Regions from separate parts of the Comamonas sp. A23 genome, predicted to be linked through region 1. Evidence: predicted binding sites of a transcription regulator. Region 1 holds the regulator's gene; the other holds the start of a gene.
The links. The regulator sigma-54, encoded in region 1, starts transcription at its own class of promoters, with help from an activator protein. The targets are predictions, from matches to a motif close to TGGCANGNAANCTGCTTT.

Region 2: the regulator sigma-54 is predicted to act here: its motif matches at 3,844-3,861, upstream of EIC84_RS09210 (DUF3567 domain-containing protein).

The regions. Positions count from the first base shown of each region.
Region 1 covers NZ_RSDT01000003.1:3,521-18,211, forward strand. Annotated here, with positions in the region: gene EIC84_RS08275 (malate synthase G) at 1-690, opposite strand, end outside; gene EIC84_RS08280 (hypothetical protein) at 1,183-1,542, shown strand; gene EIC84_RS08285 (response regulator transcription factor) at 1,607-2,293, opposite strand; gene EIC84_RS08290 (sensor histidine kinase KdpD) at 2,306-3,499, opposite strand; gene EIC84_RS08295 (LysR family transcriptional regulator) at 3,888-4,823, shown strand; gene EIC84_RS08300 (DUF2214 family protein) at 4,908-5,354, shown strand; gene argS (arginine--tRNA ligase) at 5,732-7,441, shown strand; gene EIC84_RS08310 (SPOR domain-containing protein) at 7,543-8,244, shown strand; gene EIC84_RS08315 (thiol:disulfide interchange protein DsbA/DsbL) at 8,415-9,065, shown strand; gene lptA (lipopolysaccharide transport periplasmic protein LptA) at 9,196-9,852, shown strand; gene lptB (LPS export ABC transporter ATP-binding protein) at 9,849-10,631, shown strand; gene EIC84_RS08330 (RNA polymerase factor sigma-54) at 10,777-12,378, shown strand; gene EIC84_RS08335 (aspartyl/asparaginyl beta-hydroxylase domain-containing protein) at 12,554-13,477, opposite strand; gene EIC84_RS08340 (DUF711 family protein) at 13,613-14,691, opposite strand, start outside.
Region 2 covers NZ_RSDT01000003.1:196,688-201,502, forward strand. Annotated here, with positions in the region: partial or broken gene EIC84_RS09190 (EAL domain-containing protein) at 1-850, shown strand, start outside; gene EIC84_RS09195 (ChaN family lipoprotein) at 876-1,772, opposite strand; gene EIC84_RS09200 (AbrB family transcriptional regulator) at 1,920-3,020, shown strand; gene EIC84_RS09205 (hypothetical protein) at 3,017-3,262, shown strand; gene EIC84_RS09210 (DUF3567 domain-containing protein) at 3,347-3,646, opposite strand; gene EIC84_RS09215 (DUF3108 domain-containing protein) at 3,932-4,815, opposite strand, start outside.

The DNA of each region.
Region 1 (14,691 bases):
CGACTTGGGAGCCGCAGCATCGCCCTGGTAGCCGATGAACTTGGCTTCGTCCTTCAGGCCGGTCTTGCTGCCGTCCTTCAGGGACACGACCAGCTTGCCGCCTTCGACAGCGTAGCCGGTGGAGTCCTGGTGCGAGCCGGAAGCCAGGGGCACGGCCTGATCGAGGAAGTTGCGTGCGAATGCGATGACCTTGGCGCCGCGCACAGGGTTGTAGCCCTTGCCCTTCTCGGCGCCGCCTTCTTCGCTGATGGCGTCCGTGCCATACAGCGCGTCGTACAGCGAGCCCCAGCGGGCGTTGGCGGCGTTCAGCGCGTAGCGGGCGTTCAGAATGGGCACCACCAGCTGGGGGCCGGCCTGGATGGCCAGTTCGGCGTCGACGTTTTCGGTCGTGGCCTTGGCGTCCTTGGGAGACTCCACCAGATAGCCGATGCTGGTCAGAAACTGGCGGTAGGCCGCCATGTCGGCGATGGGGCCGGGGTTGGCCTTGTGCCAGGTATCGAGCTGCGTCTGCAGGTGATCGCGCTCGGCCAGCAGGGCTGCGTTCTTGGGCGCCAGATCGGCCACGATGGCGTCGAAGCCCTTCCAGTAGGTGTCCTGGTCCACGCCCGTGCCAGGCAGCACTTGCGTGTTCACAAAGTTGTACAGCTCGGTGGCGACTTGCAGGCCGTGGACTTGGGTGCGATCAGTCATTGGAAACCTCTGGTTGTGATGTCTCGGGATTCGGGAGTCGTTGCCCATCACGGGCAGCATGTGTAGAGACTGTATTTGAATTCTTTGAGTACATAAATAGCCTAAATAGTTCGGAACTCATGATGTTTTTATATGGAGTCGCTGGGATTTATGCGTTTTACGTACCCAGGGCGCCAGAGTTCGTCAGTTCTGACCGGTATGCGCGGCGGCTGCGGCAGTGACGGGCTCAGCAATAGATGGCAGAGACTGGAGGAGGCTGCGCGAGCTCTCTCCCGAAGCAATAGCTTCAATTGCTTGCCAGGCCTGAGCTGGCGGCAGATTGGACGGTGTTTTTACGCGTCTTATCTTTGCTTTGAAGTAAGTGCATGCTGCCAAATGACAAGGCTTTGTCTGTCATAAGTCGATATCCGCGCTCAGAAATGATTTGTTAATCTTGAAACAAATTGAGCATCTTCCGATATCGGCCAGCCAATCTTTACCAAGGAGCTCCTGATGGCGAATCTGAACGAAAGCCTGCAAGATCTGATGACCCTGGATGGCGCCATGTGCGCGGCAGTGGTGGATTACAACAGCGGCATGCTGCTGGGCAGCATAGGTTCCGGCGTGGACCTGGAGCTGGCTGCCGCCGGCAATACCGAAGTGGTGCGCGCCAAGATGAAGACCATGAAGTCCCTGGGTCTGAACGACAGCATCGAAGACATTCTGATCACCCTGGGCAAGCAATATCACATCCTGCGCCCTGCCGAGAAGATCAACGGCATCTTCATCTACTACGTGCTGGACAACGGCCGTGCCAACCTGGCCCTGGCCAGGCGCAAGGTTTCGGATGTGGAGTCCAAGTTCGTCATGTGATTCAGCCGGACTGAATACACGCAACGGGCCCGGAGGCCCGTTCTTGTTTTTCGCGCCGGATTGATCAGGCCGCGATCAAGGGGGCGCGGAACTGGTAGCCCACTTTCTGCTGGGACTGCAGCGGCACGGCCACGGGCGTCGCCTTTTCGATGCGGCGGCGCAGGCGGTAGATGGTGGCGTGCAGGTTGTTGTCGGACTCGGCTGCGCTGGTATGGGCCAGCAGGCTGCGGATATGGTCGCGGCTGACGGTTTCGCCCTGGGCCTGCAAAAAGCACTCCATCAGCATCAGGTCGGTGGCGCCCAACTCCACGCTCTGGCCATCGGGGGCGGTCAGCAGACTGCGGCGACTGTCCAGCTTCCAGGCCGTGGCCGTTCGGGCCGTGGTCATGATGCGCCGGTGCACGGCGCGCACGGCCAGTTCCACCTGCTCGAAGGTCACGGGCTTGGTCAGATACATATCTGCACCGGCGTTGATGACCTCGGCAAATACTTCGGGCCCCAGGCGCCCCGAGACGATCAGCACGCCGGCCTGGCTGCGCTTGCGGATGATGCGCAGCAGCTCGGTGCCAGCCACCCCGGGCAGCATCAGGTCCAGTACATAGAAATCAAAGCGATAGGGTGCGTCGTCGGTCAGCAGGTCGCTGCTGTCGCTGTATGCCGTGACCTCCACGCCCTGGCCGCGCAGATGCTGGGCCAGAAATTCGCAGTACTCGGTGTCGTCGTCGACCAGGGCAAGAGTGGCAGGCAGCATGGGCGGCGGACCTCATTCGGCAAGACCTTGGGGAATGACCAGGCGCATGATCGTGCCATGCGGGCTGTGCGGCAGAGCTTGTACTGTACCTTGGTGCAACTGCAAGACCGAATGCACGATGAACAGGCCCAGGCCGGCCCCGGGGCGGCTGTGGTTGCCGCGCGAGCCTTTTTCGAACAGACGCGGGAGCAGCTCCTCGGAAATGCCGGGGCCCTGGTCCACGACTTCCAGAATCAGCGCCAGCGGCTCGTCGGACTCGGAGATGCGCAGCTGCACCCGGGTATCTGCAGGCGCATAGGCCAGGGCGTTGTTGAGCAGATTGCGAAGCGTCAGTCGCATCAGCGCCGGATGCAGCTGTACGGTGCGTGCCGTGGTCAGCCATTGCACATCGATGCGCGGGCGCAGGTCGGCCGCAATATCGTGCAGCACCAGCTTGATCAAGGTCGGCAGATCGGTTTCGCTGGAGGCTCCGGCCTTGCCGCCCGCGGCCAAAATCGTGCCGGCGGTCAGGGTGTTGTCCAGTGTGCCTATCACCTGCTGCAGCACATGCTCGGCGCGCAGCAAGGCCCTGGCGGCGGGCGCGGCATCGGCCAGATGCAGGTCTTCGATGGCCTTGAGCGTGGCCTGCATGGCAGCCGAGGCATTGTTCAGCGGCTGGCGGATTTCATGGGAGAGCAGCTGCAGCATCTCGTTGTGTTCGCTCAGCATGGCCGTGCGCCAGTCCAGCAGGGTACGCAGCCTATCGAGCTCGCCCGCGTCCTGGCGGCTGCTGCGCAGTTGCTCGTGCAAGGCCTGCAGCTGCTCGCGCTGGCGTGCAATGACTTCGCCACACGCATATTCGCGTCCTATGTCGCTGAGCTGCATCAGCACCTCGTGCCGGCCCTGGGCATCGGCTGAGCCGGGCGTGAGCTGTATGCGGCGGTGCTGCTGCGAACCGGAATCACCGGGCCGTATGTCGTCATATTCCTGGTGCAAGCCCTGGGCGGCGGCGGTAAAGCGCGGGCCGTGGACTTGCCAGATCTCTGCAGGCAGCAGACCCTGCAGCGGCTGGCCGATGGGGCTTGCGTCCTCGGGCATATCCAGCCATTGGCACCAGGCGGGAGTGGCCATGAGCAGCAGCCCTTCGGCATTCCAGAGCGCACAGCCCTGGCCGGAGCGGCCCAGCAGATCGGCCAGATGGGCGGCAGAAACGGGTGAAAAGCTCATGACGGCGGGCGGTAGCGGATTTGTAAATGTGTTTTGCAAATCATAGGTTTAACGTCTGGCTCTGCCCAAGAGCTCATGGCGCCGGCGAATAAGCGATATTCCTGCCTCAGGGAAAACGGTAAATTTTGATATAAACATATATAAACATCAAAGATTCACTGTCAACTTGTGACTTCTAAGTAAGATATATCGCAATGAAGTCGCATGCGGGACAGGCATGCAGCGCTGATTGATGACTTTTATAGTGATAGCAGTCAGCGCTCTTGTTTAAAGAACTTTCGATAAAAACATTTGAGAAATCAAGACTGCTTGTGCGATATGTGCTCTTGTATTAATAGTGCACGCTACCGCAGCAGGAGACAACACGGACCAGACAGGAGCAGCGGTCATGGACAAACTCAAGGCATTTGAGTCTTTTGTATCGGTAGCGACCAGGGGCAGCTTGACGGCTGCCGCCAAGGCCGAAGGTGTGGCGCCCGCCATCATGGGGCGCCGTCTGGACGCTCTGGAAGAGCATCTGGGCGTCAAGCTCATGGTGCGCACCACGCGTCGCATCTCGCTGACCCATGAAGGCAGCGCCTTCCTTGAGGATTGCCAGCGCCTGCTCTCCGATGTGTGCAATGCCGAGGCCAGCGTGTCGGCCGGCGGTGTCAAGGCCACGGGCCATCTGCGCATCACGGCGCCTGCCGGTTTCGGGCGCCGCCATGTGGCGCCGCTGGTGCCGCGTTTTCGCGACCTGCATCCCGATGTCACCATCTCGCTGAACCTCAGCGACCGCGTGGTCGATCTGGCGGGCGAGGGCTTCGATTGCGCGGTGCGCGTGGGGGATCTGCCGGACTCGGCCCTGGTCAGCGTGCGCATTGCCGACAACCGCCGCCTGTGCGTGGCCACGCCCGGCTATCTGGAGCGCCGTGGCACGCCCAAGCATCCTAGCGAGCTGACCCAGCATGACTGCCTGACGCTGTCGTCCGACGCCTCGCAGACGCGGGGCTGGGCCTTCCGCATCCCGCATCCCGAAAGCGGCACCAGCGAGGTCGTGCACTTCAAGCCGGGCGGCCCGCTGGACTGCTCCGATGGTCAGGTGCTGCACGACTGGTGCCTGGGGGGCTGGGGCATTGCCTGGCGCAGCACCTGGGAGGTGGAGGCCGAGATCGCCGCCGGCCGCCTCGTGCCCGTGCTGGAAGAGTTTGCCGCGCCTCCCAACGGCATCTTCGTGGTCTTCCCCCAGCGCAAGCACATGCCGCTGCGCGTGCGCATGTGGATCGACTACCTCAAGCATCACTACAACCAGCCGGACTTCTTTCGTCTCGGCGTGGATCTCTGAGCGGGCCTGAAACGGTAGACAATGGACCGGTCGCCGTGGCCTGATCGGGGCCGCTGAACCCGTCCTTTTTTCTACTGTGAAGCCATGACCTTTGAAGCTGTTCTTGCCAGCGCCCATCTGCTGGCGATTCTGACCCTGGTGGTGTTTCTGACCAGCCAGGCCGCCCTGTGCCGTGTGGAATGGATGAATGCCGCCGTGGTGCAGCGCCTGGCCAGGCTGGACATGATCTACGGCATTGCCGCCGTCATCCTGCTGTTGACCGGTATTGCGCGCCTGGTCTGGGGCGTCAAGGGCATGGGGGCCTATATGGCCTCGCCGCTGTTCCACCTCAAGATGACGCTGTTCGTCATCGCCTTTTTGCTCTCGCTCAAGCCCACGCTGACCTTCCGCCGCTGGAAGAAGGCGTTGGATGCGAGCGGTCAGCTGCCGGCGCCCGAGGAGGTCAGGCAGACGCGCAAATGGGTGATGTGGCAGGGCCATGTGGTGCCGGTGATCGCCGTGGTTGCCATCTTCTGGGCGCGCGGCATGTAGGCTGCGCTAGGCAATTCGAAAGGCAAAGGCCGCTGCAAAGCGGCCTTTTTCATGTCTGCGGTAGGTGGTCCAGAGGCGCAATATGTGCTTGGGCGTGTAGGTATTGATGCCAGATCCTGGTGGTTGATGTCGCGCTCGCAGGTGTTGCAGTTGAAGGTGTGGCCGGCAAACAGGTTCCAGCCGCAGCTGAGCTCGCCGCTGAACGTGGGCATGGTCTGCATTCGGGGTTCAAGCGAGAATGACTTCCATTTGCGCAATGACTGGGTGTGGCCGGCGAAACATGCGGATACCGCCCTGCAGCCTGTGAACCGGCCCTGGAACAAGGGTGTGGCGCCAGCGATTCGGCAGGACTTGAATCCGGCACGTAAAATCCCGCGATGCTCTCCGTCAAACAGGAATTGCTCGCAGCCCTGGCTGCTGAGCTCGAAACACTCTCGCCCGGCGCCGGCGCACGCGCTGCGTTTGAAAACCCCAAAGTGGCAGCCCATGGCGATTTCGCCTGCACGGCGGCCATGCAGCTGGCCAAGCCTCTGAAGGCCAACCCGCGCGCCCTGGGCGAGCAGCTCAAGACCGCGCTGGAGGCTACAGCCGCCTTCCAGCAGTGGGTGGATGCGATCGAGATCGCGGGTCCGGGCTTTCTCAATATCCGCCTCAAGCCTGCTGCCAAGCAGGAGGTGGTGCGCGAAGTGCTGGCGCAAGCCCAGAAGTTCGGCTACCAGGCCGATCGCGGTGAAAACATCCTCGTCGAGTTCGTCTCCGCCAACCCCACCGGCCCTCTGCATGTGGGCCATGGCCGCCAGGCTGCGATTGGCGACGCCATCAGCAACCTCTATTCCACCCAGGGCTGGAAGGTTCACCGCGAGTTCTATTACAACGACGCGGGCGTGCAGATCGACACCCTGACCAAGAGCACCCAGCTGCGCGCCAAAGGCTTCAAGCCTGGTGACGAATGCTGGCCCACCGACAGCGAAAACCCGCTGGCCAAGAATTTCTACAACGGCGACTACATTGCCGACATCGCCAAGGCTTTCCTGGCCAAGGAAACCATCAAGGCCGATGACCGCGAGTTCACCGCCAACGGCGATGTCGAGGATTACGACAACATCCGCCAGTTCGCCGTGGCCTATCTGCGCAACGAGCAGGACAAGGACCTGCAGGCCTTCAACCTCAAGTTCGACGAGTACTACCTCGAGTCCAGTCTCTATGAAAACGGTCATGTCGAAGCGACGGTCAACCGCCTGATCGCCAACGGCAAGACTTATGAGCAGGACGGCGCGCTGTGGCTCAGGTCCACCGACTACGGCGACGACAAAGACCGCGTGATGCGCAAGACTGACGGCGGCTACACCTACTTTGTGCCCGATGTGGCCTATCACATCCAGAAGTTCAAGCGCGGCTTCACCAAGGTGGTGAACATTCAGGGTACGGACCACCACGGCACCATTGCCCGCGTGCGTGCCGGCCTGCAGGCTGCCGATGTAGGCATCCCCGAGGGCTACCCCGACTACGTGCTGCACACCATGGTGCGCGTGGTGCGCAACGGCGAAGAGGTCAAGATCAGCAAGCGCGCCGGCTCCTACGTCACGCTGCGCGATCTGATCGAGTGGACCAGCAAGGACGCCGTGCGCTTCTTCCTGCTCTCGCGCAAGCCCGACACCGAGTACACCTTCGACGTGGATCTGGCCGTGGCCCAGAACAACGACAACCCCGTGTACTACGTGCAGTACGCCCATGCGCGCATCCAGTCCGTGCTGCGTGCCTGGCAGGAGGCCGGTGGTGCAGGCCTGGCGGCACTCAAGGATGTGGACCTGTCCGCTCTGGAAGGCCCGCAGGCCCAGGCGCTGATGCTGCTGCTGGCCAAGTACCCCGAGATGCTGACCGCTGCGGCCGAAGGCAACGCACCGCACGACGTGACCTTCTATCTGCGCGATCTGGCCTCCAGCTATCACAGCTACTACGACGCAGAGCGCATTCTGGTGGACGACGAAAAGGTCAAGCTCGCACGTCTGGCCCTGGTCGCTGCCACGGCCCAGGTGTTGCACAATGGTCTGGCGGTGCTGGGTGTGAGCGCACCCGAGCGCATGTAATCCCAGTTTCCTGTCCATCGATCACCTTGCCGGCCTTGCCTGTCAGGGGTCGATGGATCTGAGAATGGAATAACTGAAGCAGAAAGCGTTAAGCGACTGATATGAAGAACCAGCAACGCGGTGGAACCATCCTGGGGCTTATCTTTGGCATGGTCATCGGTCTGGCTGCGGCCCTGGCCGTGGCCATCTATGTGACCAAGGTGCCGGTGCCCTTCCTCAACAAGGGTGGAAACAACACTCAGCGCGATGCGGCCGAGGCCGAGCGCAACAAGAACTGGGACCCCAACGCACCGCTGCAGAGCCGCCAGCCGGCACCGCCCCCGGTGACACCACCAGTTCCCCCGAGCGACGTGACGGTGTCGCCGCCCACACCTGCGGTACAACCTACTGCAACCGGCGGAGTCACCACGCCGCCGCCCTCTACGCCGGAGAAGCCTGCCAAGCCTGCATCGGGTGATCCGCTGGGTGATCTGGTCAAGGAGCGCTCCGCCGCAGCCGACAAGGCAGACAAGGCGCGTGCAGACAAGGAAAAGGCGGCCGCGCAGACGGCATCCTCTTCGGACTCTGCGTTCAACTACTTTGTGCAGGCCGGTGCTTTCCGCGGCCAGAACGAAGCGGAAGCGCAGCGTGCCAAGCTGGCCATGCTGGGCTGGGAGTCGCGCATCAGCGAGCGTGAGCAGAACGGCATCACCGTTTTCCGCGTGCGCGTGGGGCCGTTCAGCAAGCGTGACGACGCCGAGCAGCTCAAGGGCAAGCTCGACGGTGCGGGCGTGGACTCGACTCTGGTGCGCGCGGCCAGATAACAAGGCCCTGAGACGCGGAGCGCCTTCCCCTCGGAACGGGGGGGCACCTTAGGTGCGAGGCAGCCCTTGCTTGAGGCCTCTGGCTTGTGCCATTGGTAGTTTTGACAAAGCTGAACTTTTTTGGGCCTGTTGGCTCTGATACTGCAGACCTGATACAGGAGTTTGTTTAGATGAAACGTCGCGAATTCTCTCTGGCTGCCTCGGCAGCTGCTGCCGGTGCCCTGAGTCTGGGTGCCTCCTCCAGCTGGGCCCAGGGCGCTGCGCCCAAGGAAGGCAAGGACTACATCAAGCTCGGCAAGCCCGCCAGCGTGAGCGCGCCGGCCGGCAAGGTCGAGGTGGTCGAGTTCTTCTGGTACAGCTGCCCGCATTGCAATGCCTTCGAGCCCCAGTTCGAAGCATGGGCCAAGAGCCAGCCTGCCGATGTGGTGGTGCGCCGCGTGCCCGTGGCCTTCAATGCATCTTTCGTGCCTCAGCAAAAGCTGTACTACGCTCTGGAGGGCATGAACCTGCTGCCCCAGCTGCACGCCAAGGTGTTCCGCACCATCCACGTGGATCGCAATCTGCTCAAGACCGACGACGCCATCTTTGACTGGGTCGGAAAGCAGGGCGTGGATCTGGCCAAGTTCAAGGAAGTCTACAACTCCTTCACCGTGGCCAACCAGGCGCGCAAGGCCGCTCAGCTGCAAAACGAATATGACGTGGAAGGCGTGCCCGCCATGGGTGTGGCCGGCCGCTACTACACGGACGGCACCAAGGCCGGCAATATGGACAATGTGCTGCGCGTGGTCAATGCGCTGGTCGCCTCCAGTCGCAAGGCCTGAGATCAGCCGGCAGACGTCAGTGACGTTTGACGCCCAACAAGCCCGCCGCCGTGCGGGCTTTTTTGTGGGTGTTTTTTACGCAAGTTGCAAAAAGGGAATGACTACAATGGATGCAAGAAACGTGCCTTCCATGAAAAAAACACTCCTACCTCTTGCGCTGGCCTGCGCCCTGGCAGCAGCGACCGGCATTGTCCATGCCGAAAAAGCCGACAGCGCCAAGCCCATGAATATCGAGGCGGATGCGTTGCGTCATGACGAGCTGCAGCAGACCAGTGTCTTTACTGGCAATGTGGTGATGACCAAGGGCTCCATCGTGCTGCGCGGTGCTCAGCTCGATGTGCGGCAGGACGCCGAGGGCTATCAGTACGGTGTGATCAAGGCCGAGGCCGGCAAGCGAGCGTTCTTCCGTCAGAAGCGCGATACCGTGGCCGGTCAGCCCGAGGAGTTCATCGAGGGCGAAGGCGAAGTCATCGAGTACGACGGCAAGGCCGATATCGTCAAGTTCATCCGTCGTGGCGAGATGCGCCGCTACCGTGGCGGTCAGCTCAGCGATCAGGTCACGGGCTCCATCATCGTCTACAACAACATCACCGACGTCTATACCGTCGATGGTCAGAAGACCAGCGGCGGCCTGCCGAGTTCCTCCGTGGGGCAGGGGGGCCGTGTGCGCGCCATCATGGCGCCCAAGGACGGCACGCCGGGAGCACAGCCCAAGCCTGCAACACCTGCCACGCAGCTGCGCCAGAGCATGACGCTGGGCGGTGAGAAAGCCGACGAGAAGAAATGAGCGAGCCGACTTTCTCCAGCAGCCGCAGCGGCGAGTCCGACAGCCGCCTGGAGGCCAAGCATCTGGCCAAGTCCTACGGCAGCCGCAAGGTGGTCAAGGATGTGTCCCTGTCCGTGCAAAAAGGCGAGGTGGTCGGTTTGCTCGGCCCCAACGGTGCGGGCAAGACCACATCGTTCTACATGATCGTGGGCCTGGTGCGCAGCGACGGCGGCGAGATCTTCATCGACGGCCAGCCAGTGGGCGGCATGCCGATTCACCAGCGTTCGCGCCTGGGCCTGTCCTATCTGCCCCAGGAAGCCTCCATCTTTCGCAAGCTCAGCGTGGAAGACAATGTGCGCGCCGTGCTGGAGCTGCAAAAGGACGAGCAGGGCAAGACGCTGACGCAGGGCGAGATCGAAAAGCGCCTTACCGGCCTGCTGCAGGAGCTGCGCGTAGAGCATCTGCGCCAGTCGCCGGCGCTGGCGCTGTCCGGCGGTGAGCGCCGTCGCGTGGAAATTGCCCGTGCCCTGGCCACGCAGCCGCGTTTCATCCTGCTTGACGAGCCGTTTGCCGGTATCGATCCGATTGCGGTGATCGAGATCCAGCGCATCATCGGCTTCCTCAAGGAGCGCGGCATCGGTGTGCTGATTACCGACCATAACGTGCGCGAGACGCTGGGCATCTGCGACCACGCCTTCATCATCAGCGACGGCCATGTGCTGGCCGAAGGCACGCCCGAGGAGATCGTGGAGAACGCCGATGTGCGCCGCGTCTATCTGGGCGAACATTTCAGAATGTGATGACCCCCACGCTCCCTCACTTTGTGTGGTCGCTGCCCCCAGAAGGGGTTCTGACCGGCTGCGCCGGGGTTTGCCTTGGGGCGGCCCGGCGGCAAACCCTTAGCACTGCGCGCGTTTGCAATGATTGTCTGGGGGCCGCGCCTCGATGAAGCCAGGTCTCTCGCTACGCGTTTCGCAGCATTTATCGCTTACGCCGCAGCTGCAGCAATCCATTCAGCTGCTGCAGCTCTCCACTCTGGAGCTGGCGCAGGAAGTCGAGCAGATGCTGGTCGACAACCCTTTTCTGGAACGTGCGGGCGATGAGGCCGAAACTGTGGGAGATGCTCCTGTAGATGTAGCTGCTAGCGCCAGTGAATACAGCACTTCAGATGGTATTCATGCTGAAAATGATGCGAAGCAAACGCAAACAGCTGCTGAAACAATAGCGGAAACGCCAAGCGCCGAGACTCCGGAAACGCTGAACTGGGAGGCCGACGGCATGGACGGCCAGGACGGGGAATGGGGCGGCGAATCCAGCAGCGAGTGGGATACGCCCTCGGCCAGCAGCTCCACGCGCAACCGCGATGGCGACGACGAAACCGATGCCATCGATCTGGCGCGCGAGCACCAGAGCCTGACCGACTTTCTGCACCGTCAGGCGCTGAGCCTGCATCTGGGCGCGGCGGACATGGCGGCGCTGCGCTTTCTCATCGAGTCGCTCAGCGACGACGGCTATCTCGAGGATTCCCTGCAGGAGCTGGCGCAGAGCCTGGCCGGCGACGATCTGGAAGAGCGCGAGGAGCTGGAGCAGCACTTTGCCATTGCGCTGAAGCTGCTGCAAAGTCTGGAGCCCGTGGGCGTGGGCGCGCGCGATCTGGCCGAGTGCCTGCAGCTGCAGCTGCGCGATCTGATCCGCACGGCCGAGGACGAGGGCACGACCGAGGCGCATATGAGCCGGCTGCTGCTGGCGCAGGCCATCTGTGCCCAGCCCATGGACCTGCTGGCGCGGCGCGATCTGCGCAAGCTCACCAGCCTGTGCGGCGCGCGCGAGGAACAGCTGCGCGAAGCCATGGCCCTGATCGCCAGGCTGGAGCCGCGTCCGGGTCGGCGCTTTGTCGATGTGGAGCGCCATATCGTGGTGCCCGATGTCATCGTGCGCCCGCTGCGGGCCGGCTCGGGCCGGGTGGACTTCTCCGTGCAGCTCAACCCCGAGGTCATGCCGCGTCTGCGCGTGCACGACATCTATGCCAGCGTGCTGCGCCGCCACAAGAACAGCGACGGCCATGCGGCGCTGCAGCAGCAGTTGCAGGAGGCGCGCTGGTTCATCAAGAACATCCAGCAGCGCTTCGACACCATCTTGCGTGTTTCCGAAGCCATCGTGGAGCGGCAGAAGAACTTCTTTGTGCATGGCGAGCTGGCCATGCGCCCGCTGGTGCTGCGCGATATCGCCGACACCCTGGGCCTGCATGAATCCACCATCAGCCGCGTGACCACCGCCAAGTACATGGCCACGCCCCAGGGCACGTTCGAGCTCAAGTATTTCTTCGGCTCGGGCCTGGGTACGGAAACCGGCGGCAGTGCCTCCAGCACGGCCGTGCGTGCGCTGATCAAGCAGTTTGTCGATGCCGAAGATGCCAAGAAGCCGCTGTCGGACGCCAAGCTGGCCGACATGCTCAAGGAGCAGGGCATCGAGTGCGCGCGCCGCACCGTCGCCAAATACCGCGAGCAGCTCAAGATACCGACGACCACGCTGCGCAAGGCGCTGTAGGGCGCCGTAGAAACAAGAAAGCCGCTGATGCATCGCACAGCGGCTTTTTGTTTAGAGCCATATGTCTTGATGAAGCAAGATCCAAGTGAGGGACAGCAAGCAAAGGCCGCCCTGCAGCGAAGATGTCGTCCCCCTTCCGAAGAGAAAGGGGGAAGGCGCAAAGCGCCTCAGGGGGTTAATTCGGTACCAGCCACCAGATAAACCAGACCAGCACGCCGATCATCAGGCCGAACTTGAGGATCTTGTAGAAGGTCGGATTCCAGTCGCGGAAGGCACGGCGGTACTTGCCCGCATAGAACGAGATCTTGAACAGCTTGCTGATCATGCCGCGCGGATCGCCCTCGTTGTTCGGCGAGCTGGCGGCGGCCACCACGTTCTTGCCCAGCCAGTGATTGAGCCACTGGGCAAAGCCATTGGTCATGGGGCGCTCCACATCGCAGAACAGCACGATGCGGTTGCCTTCCGAGCGGTTCTCGGCCCAGTGCATAAAGGTCTCGTCGAAGATCACGCCTTCGCCTTCGCGCCAGCTATAGGGCTGGCCGTCGACCTCGATCATGCAGCGGTCGTCGTTGGGCGCCAGCACGGCCAGGTGATAGCGCAGCGAGCCCGCATAGGGGTCGCGGTGCAGATTGAGCTTGGCGCCGGGCGGCAGCTCGGCAAACATGGCGGCCTTGACGCTGGGAATCGATTTCACCAGGGCCGTGGTCTTGGGGCACAGCTCCATGGCCGAAGGGTGGGCGTCGCCGTACCACTTGAGGTAGAAGCGCTTCCAGCCGGTCTTGAAGAAGGAGTTGAAGCCTGCGTCGTCGTTGTTGGCGGCGGCCTTGATCTGCATGTTCTTTTGCAGATTGACGGCTTCCTCGCGGATCTCGCGCCAGTTGGCCTGCAGCGGCGCCAGCTCGGGGAAGGTGCTGGTGGGCAGATAGGGCGTGCGCGGCACCTTGCTGAACATCAGCATGAAGACGTTGAACGGCGCCGTGAACGTGGAGTGGTCAAACAATTGCTTGACCACCTTGTGGCGCACCTTGCCGCGCAGATGCATGTACAGCCCGCAGCCAAAGAAAAGCAGCACCAGTGCCAGAACGATTATTTTTGCCATAAGGGCCAATTTTACCGGGGGCACCCCGGCGGCCACCATGGGGGCAGGTCAAACAGAACCGGGGTAGGGGAATATCAAAAGCAATAGCTGCCGGCGCTTGACGGCCAGGCGCAGCAGCCGGTCGGGATCAGATACTCAAGGCAGGGCCAGCACGGCGCAGTTGCAAAGGTCGGCGCTCTCGAAGGCTGTTCTGTCGCCCGCTTTGAGGCCCGGTACGGGGAACAGGCGCACCGTCAGCGGCTTGTTGAGGCGAAACGCCATGGTGCCCGTATCGCGCATGACGGCGGCGATCTGCTCGGCGCTGCTGTCGCCCGGCACGGGCACGGTATCGAGGCCGATGCCGCAGACGCTGCTGTAGGTCAGCAGGGCGCGGATATCGAATTCATCATTCAGACTGGCCTGGGCCAGGCCTTGGTCCTCGGTCACGGCCAGCATCAGGCCGCTGAAGCCGATCTGTGTCACGCCGTTGACCGATTTGAAGACGCGGGTCAGCAGGGCCGAGGCTTCCACCGTGCCGCTGGCGCCGAAATAGGGCACGCCCAGCAGTTGGTAGACATCGACCATGGAGGCGCAGGACTTGGATGGCGCGGCCGAGGTGTCCATGCCAGCGATATGCCAGCCCTCGGCCAGCGTCACGCCGTCGGCGCAGCGCTGGATGGCAGTGGCATGCTCGTTCAGGGTCTGGCTCAGGCGATCGAATGCGAGCTTGAACCACGCCGCGTGATCGAGCTGCTGGCGCTGCTGCTGCAGCTCCTGCAGTTCAGCCACCATGAGGTCTGGCGTTTCCAGGCCCAGCACCAGGGCGCCGTGGTGCTTGCCGCGGTGGTAGCTGGCCGGGAAATAGGGAATGCCGGGCGCGCAGTTGAAATTGACTGTGAAGTTGAAATTGCCTTCGCCGCGCGGCGTGGTGCGCGCGATTTGCTGAATCGCCTGCACGCTGTGGGCCAGCAAGTCGGTCTGCAGAAAGCCATGTTCATCCAGATCGATGTTCACGCAGGCATTGCACAGGTCGCCATAGGCGGCAATCAGCTGCGGCAGCAGCGCCACTTCCTGCGCATTGCGCGCTTCGCCCACGGCAAAGCGGATGCGGCGTTTGCCGGTGTTGATGGCCTTGAGCGTTTCGGCAATGCGCTGCAGGCCGGCGAGGGCGCTGTCTATGCCGTGGACGTCTAGGTATTCGCCGAACGGGTTGCTCACAATGCGGATGGACTGCA
Region 2 (4,815 bases), 190 kb from region 1:
ATGCCTGGTGCTTCTTCCATGAGAACATGACCCAGGCCGCCCGCGAGCGTCTGGCGCTGGAGGCGCGCCTGCGCCGTGCGCTGGAGCTGGGCCATATGCGTCTGTATTACCAGCCGCAGATCGATCTGGCGACGGGGCGCGTGGTGGGGGCTGAAGCCTTGTTGCGCTGGCTGGACCCAGAGGAAGGCCTGATCTCGCCGGCCCGTTTCATTCCCGTGGCGGAAAACTCGGGCGTCATCGGCCCGCTGGGCCTGTGGGTGCTGGGTGAGGCCTGTCGTCAGGGCCAGCAATGGCGCGCCGCCGGACTGCCCGATCTGGCGATTGCGGTCAATGTCTCGCTGCATCAGTTTTTGCTGACCGATATTGCCGGGGCGACGGCCGAAGCGCTCAACAAATCGGGTTTTCCGGCCAGCCTGCTGGAGCTGGAAATCACCGAAGGCGCACTGGCCGAAAAGCCCGAAGAGGCGTTGGCCGTGCTCAACCGCCTGCGCGAGCTGGGCCTGCGCTTGGCCATCGATGACTTTGGCACCGGCTATTCCTCGCTGGCGCACCTCAAGCGTTTTCCGCTCGATCTGCTCAAGATCGACCAGGGCTTTATCCGCGACATTCCGCACAGCGCGGACGATATGACCATCAGCAGCTCGGTCATTGCCCTGGGTCATGCCATGGGTCTGAAGGTCCTGGCCGAAGGCGTGGAAACCCAGGAGCAGCTGAGCTTCCTGCAGCAAAAAGGCTGTGACTACTTTCAGGGCTATTTCTGCAGCCGGCCCTTGCCGGCCGAGGACTTCACGCGCCTGCTGGAAAAGACGCGTGAGGGCAGCCGCTGGTGGCTGTCGCGACCGCGGGCTGAGGGTCACCAGCGCTGCAGCAGCCCGTCAAGGCTTGGTCGCAGGTCTGTTCTTCCACTGTTCGCGCAGTTGGCTGCACTGGTCTTCGGAGGCGTTGCCCTCCAGCGTCAGCAGCTTGTCTGCCTTCATGGCGATAGCAGTCTGAGCCTTGTCTGCTTGGGCTATCGCCACCTTTTGCTTGAAATCGCCGGGCAGCCAGGTCGGCACGCCGATATCGCTGCGCACATGGCCGCGGCCCGCCACCAGCAGCACGCTTTTGCCGGGCTGGCCCAGCTCGCGTACGGCTGTTTCAGTCACTCTGGCCATGGATTCATCGCGGGCCAGCTGAATTCGGGCCATGGGCGCGAACTGCGATTCGGGCAGCAGGCCGCAGTGGCCATCCTTGATGGCATCGAGCTGCAACTGCCAGCCCGCAGCCGGCAGGTGTCCGTCGTAGCGGGACTCGCCCATGGCCTGCTTCATCCGGGCACGTGGCAGATTGCCACCGAGCACGGGCACGCCGGCTTTCACGGCAGCCATCACCACCGGGCCATAGTCTTGCCAGGGCCAGCCGCCCGGGCCGCCGCCCTGAGCCCATTGCAGAGCAGTTTTCACCTCCTCATCGCTGGCCGATGCGGGCAGGCTCCGGGTGCTGCCGCCTGCGGGGGCCATCTCGACCACCAGGGCTGCGAGCCTGCCTTGCGCTGCCAGGTGGCGCACGGTAGCGGCTTCCCACTGATGATGGGCGATCTGGTCATGCTGCTCGCCGAGCAGAATGGCCGGTGTTCCGGCCCACTGCCCAAGTGTCTGCTGCCATTCGGTGTCGGAGGTCAACTGAGTTCTTTGATGGGCACAGCCACCCAGCAGCAGGGCGCTGGCTAGAGCTGTCAAGGCCAAAGGATTGAAACGCTGGCGCGGCTGCGCCGCAGAAATGAAAGTCCACATATGAGCTGATTGCGTTCGTCTGAGACGGGGCATGGCTTCGTAGCTGTAGATTTCGTACCGGCTTTGCCCACCGAGTTTTGCCGCGATACTGCGGGGCATTGCCCCTGTCGCGCGCCCATTGTCGTGCCTTGCCGGATTCCCGTGCACATGTCCGTATTGCTTCCTCCCGTGTTTCTGGCCCGTGTGGCCGCTACTTTGCTGCTGGCCTGGCTGGCAGCCCAGCTCTGTCTGGTACTGCATACGCCGCTGCCCTGGATGCTGGGTCCGCTGATTTCCATCTCCCTGCTATCGATTGGCGGGGCGCCCACCCAAAGCTGGGCCAGGCTGCGCGATCTGGGGCAGTGGACGATAGGCGGCGCGCTGGGCCTGTACTTCACGCCTGCAGTGACCGAGCTGGTCGCCGGTCTGTGGTGGGCGATTGCGCTGGCCATTGCCTGGGCCCTGTTGCTGGGCTGGGTCTTCGGGCGCTGGCTGTATCGCGTCCAGGCCCCCTCCATGTTGACGCAACCGGGCATGGATGAAGAGCGCTTGCGGGCCACGACCTATTTCTCGGGGGCGATAGGTGCGGCCTCGGAGATGACGCTGCTGGCCGAGCGCGAGCATGCGCGCACAGATCTGGTGGCGGCGGCGCACAGCCTGCGGCTGGTGATAGTGACGGTGAGCATTCCCTTTGCACTGCAATGGTCGGGACTGCAGGGCGACCCGGGCCTGACGCTGCCCAGCGTGCGCACCGTGCAATGGCCGGGCTTTGCCTGGCTGGTGCTGGCCACAGGCGCCGGGGCATTGCTGATGCTCAGGCTCAGGCGTGCCAATCCCTGGTTTCTGGGGGCGCTGGCCGTATCCATGGGCTTGACCATGGCAGGCCTGGAGCTGTCCGCCGTGCCGCAATGGTTGATGAATGCCGCCCAGTTGGTGATCGGCGTAAGCCTGGGGGTGCGCTTTCGACGTGAGTTCCTGCACACGGCTCCGCGCTGGCTGGGCATGGTGGCGCTGGGTACCGTGGGCCTGATGGCAGTCTGCGCCGGCTTTGCCTGGCTGCTGCACTGGGCCACCGGCCTGCCCTGGGTCACCTTGCTGCTGGGCACATCGCCGGGCGGCATTACCGAGATGGCCATCACCGCCAAGGTCCTGCAACTGGGCGTGCCCGTGGTCACGGCCTTCCAGGTCTGCCGGCTGATTGCCGTGCTGCTGCTGGTAGCGCCGCTGTACCGGTTGCTGAACAGAGCGCTGCCGGGGGCGAGGCCATGATCCGCAGCAGGCGAAATCCCTGGAAGTCGGTCCTGATCATCAGCGCCTGCGCCGGCTTTGCGATGGCCGGACTTCTGATGTGGATGGCCTGGGAGCACAACCCCCAGTGCGAGATTCACTGCGCAGAGCAAGGCATTGACTGGGGCTACTGGCTTGCGCTGGGTGCGGCTGGGGGGCTGCTGGGCTTTTTGGGCTGCATGCTGAGTGCCTGCGTGTTGATGCTGTTGTGCAGAAAGTCATAGTGGCTCGCGCTCTTCCGGCAAGCACTAGAGTGTGCTTTCAGACATCAAAAAAGCCACTCTTTCGAGTGGCTTTTTTCAAGGTGTTCAGTGAATGATGACCGGCTGCTGGGCCAGGCCCGTGTAGGTATCGAGAATTTCCTCCACCTCTTCCTCGGTGGGGGCGTCCTGCTGCCAGGCGAGGATCTGCTTCTGGAACATTTCGGCCCAGGAGCCATCCAGATACACCTCCTTGCCCGAGCGCTTGTCCACGATTTCAAAGCCGTGGCGCGGCAGTTGGTGGGCTTGCTCGGTCTCGGCCTTGGCTTTGCCTGCCGGAACGTCTGCCTCCATATCGGGACGCAGATGGAGCACCGCAAAGGATTCAGAGTCGTAAAGCATTTGCATGGTGTTCCTCCTTTCACTTCCGTTATGAGCATGCCTGCCATGGATATGGCGACAGGGTGCCGCATTTCAAGGTGGAAATGCCTGCTCTTGGCACTTGGGCACAGTATTCCATGGATTTGACATGGTTGTGGGCAACCGGCTTTCCCGATCTGTAGTAGGCAAGTCCTTGAATGGCGCGACAGCGTTCAGCCCGAGCCGATGCAGGTTGCAGGCCTTGGCTGGGAGGTGAGTGAGCGCTTGGGGTGCGGTGCTCCCGGGGTTTACGCCAGGGGGGCAGCATGGAGGCTATTGCGGCGCGGGCAGATATTTCTTGAGCTGCAGGTCGACAAAGTCGTCCTGTCCCTGAGTGAGCTTGATGCGCACGGGCAGGTATTGCATGGACGGAGCCAGCCAGACCGAGCCGCGCTGGTCGCTGCTGCTTTTGCCGGGCAGTTTGTCCAGGCGCAGCGCCATGACGCTGCCAAACGGCAGCTCCAGCGCCTCGCTGGCACCCACGCGGAACTGCCAGCGCACGGCCGAGCGTGCGCTGCTGGTGGTCAGCTCTATCAGCGTGCCTGGCGGGTATTTCTCTGGGGCGGCGGCCATCAGGGCCGAGAGCTGCAGAAACACGCTGAGGCGGTCCTGCACTCCATCGCCGATGGCCGCATCGGTCTGGCCGCCGCTGTAGTGCGCCTTGCCACTGGCCACATCAAAGGCGGCGGACTGGGTTTTGCGCCCCTTGTCGCTGAAGTTGAGCGGTTGCAGGCCCTTGGGCGTGATCAGCCCCTCGCTGGTCTGGGCGCGCTCGCCGAGCAAGAACATGCTGATCGACTGTCTGGCCTGGTAATACTGGCCGTCATGCTGCCATTGCAGCTGGGCGCCGGCCGAATATTGAAAACCCTTGACCTGACCCGAGGCATTGAACTCCAGTGTGGCGGAGTTGGGCAGGGTGACGGGCAGCACAGAGTCAGGTGGCAGCGGCGCGCCGCCTGCGGGCGTGACCTGGATGGGGCGGGCCGTGTCGGCACCATTGGCTTCGGGAGGCTCGGCCATGGGCTCGGGAGCCGGCTCTGCAGCAGCAGCGGGCTGCCCTGTATTGGTGGGTGCTTCTTTTTCAGGCGCTTCTTGCGTTTGTGGTTCCTGGGCTGGAGGCGGATTTGGCTCTGATTCCTGTTCGTCCGGTGCTGGGG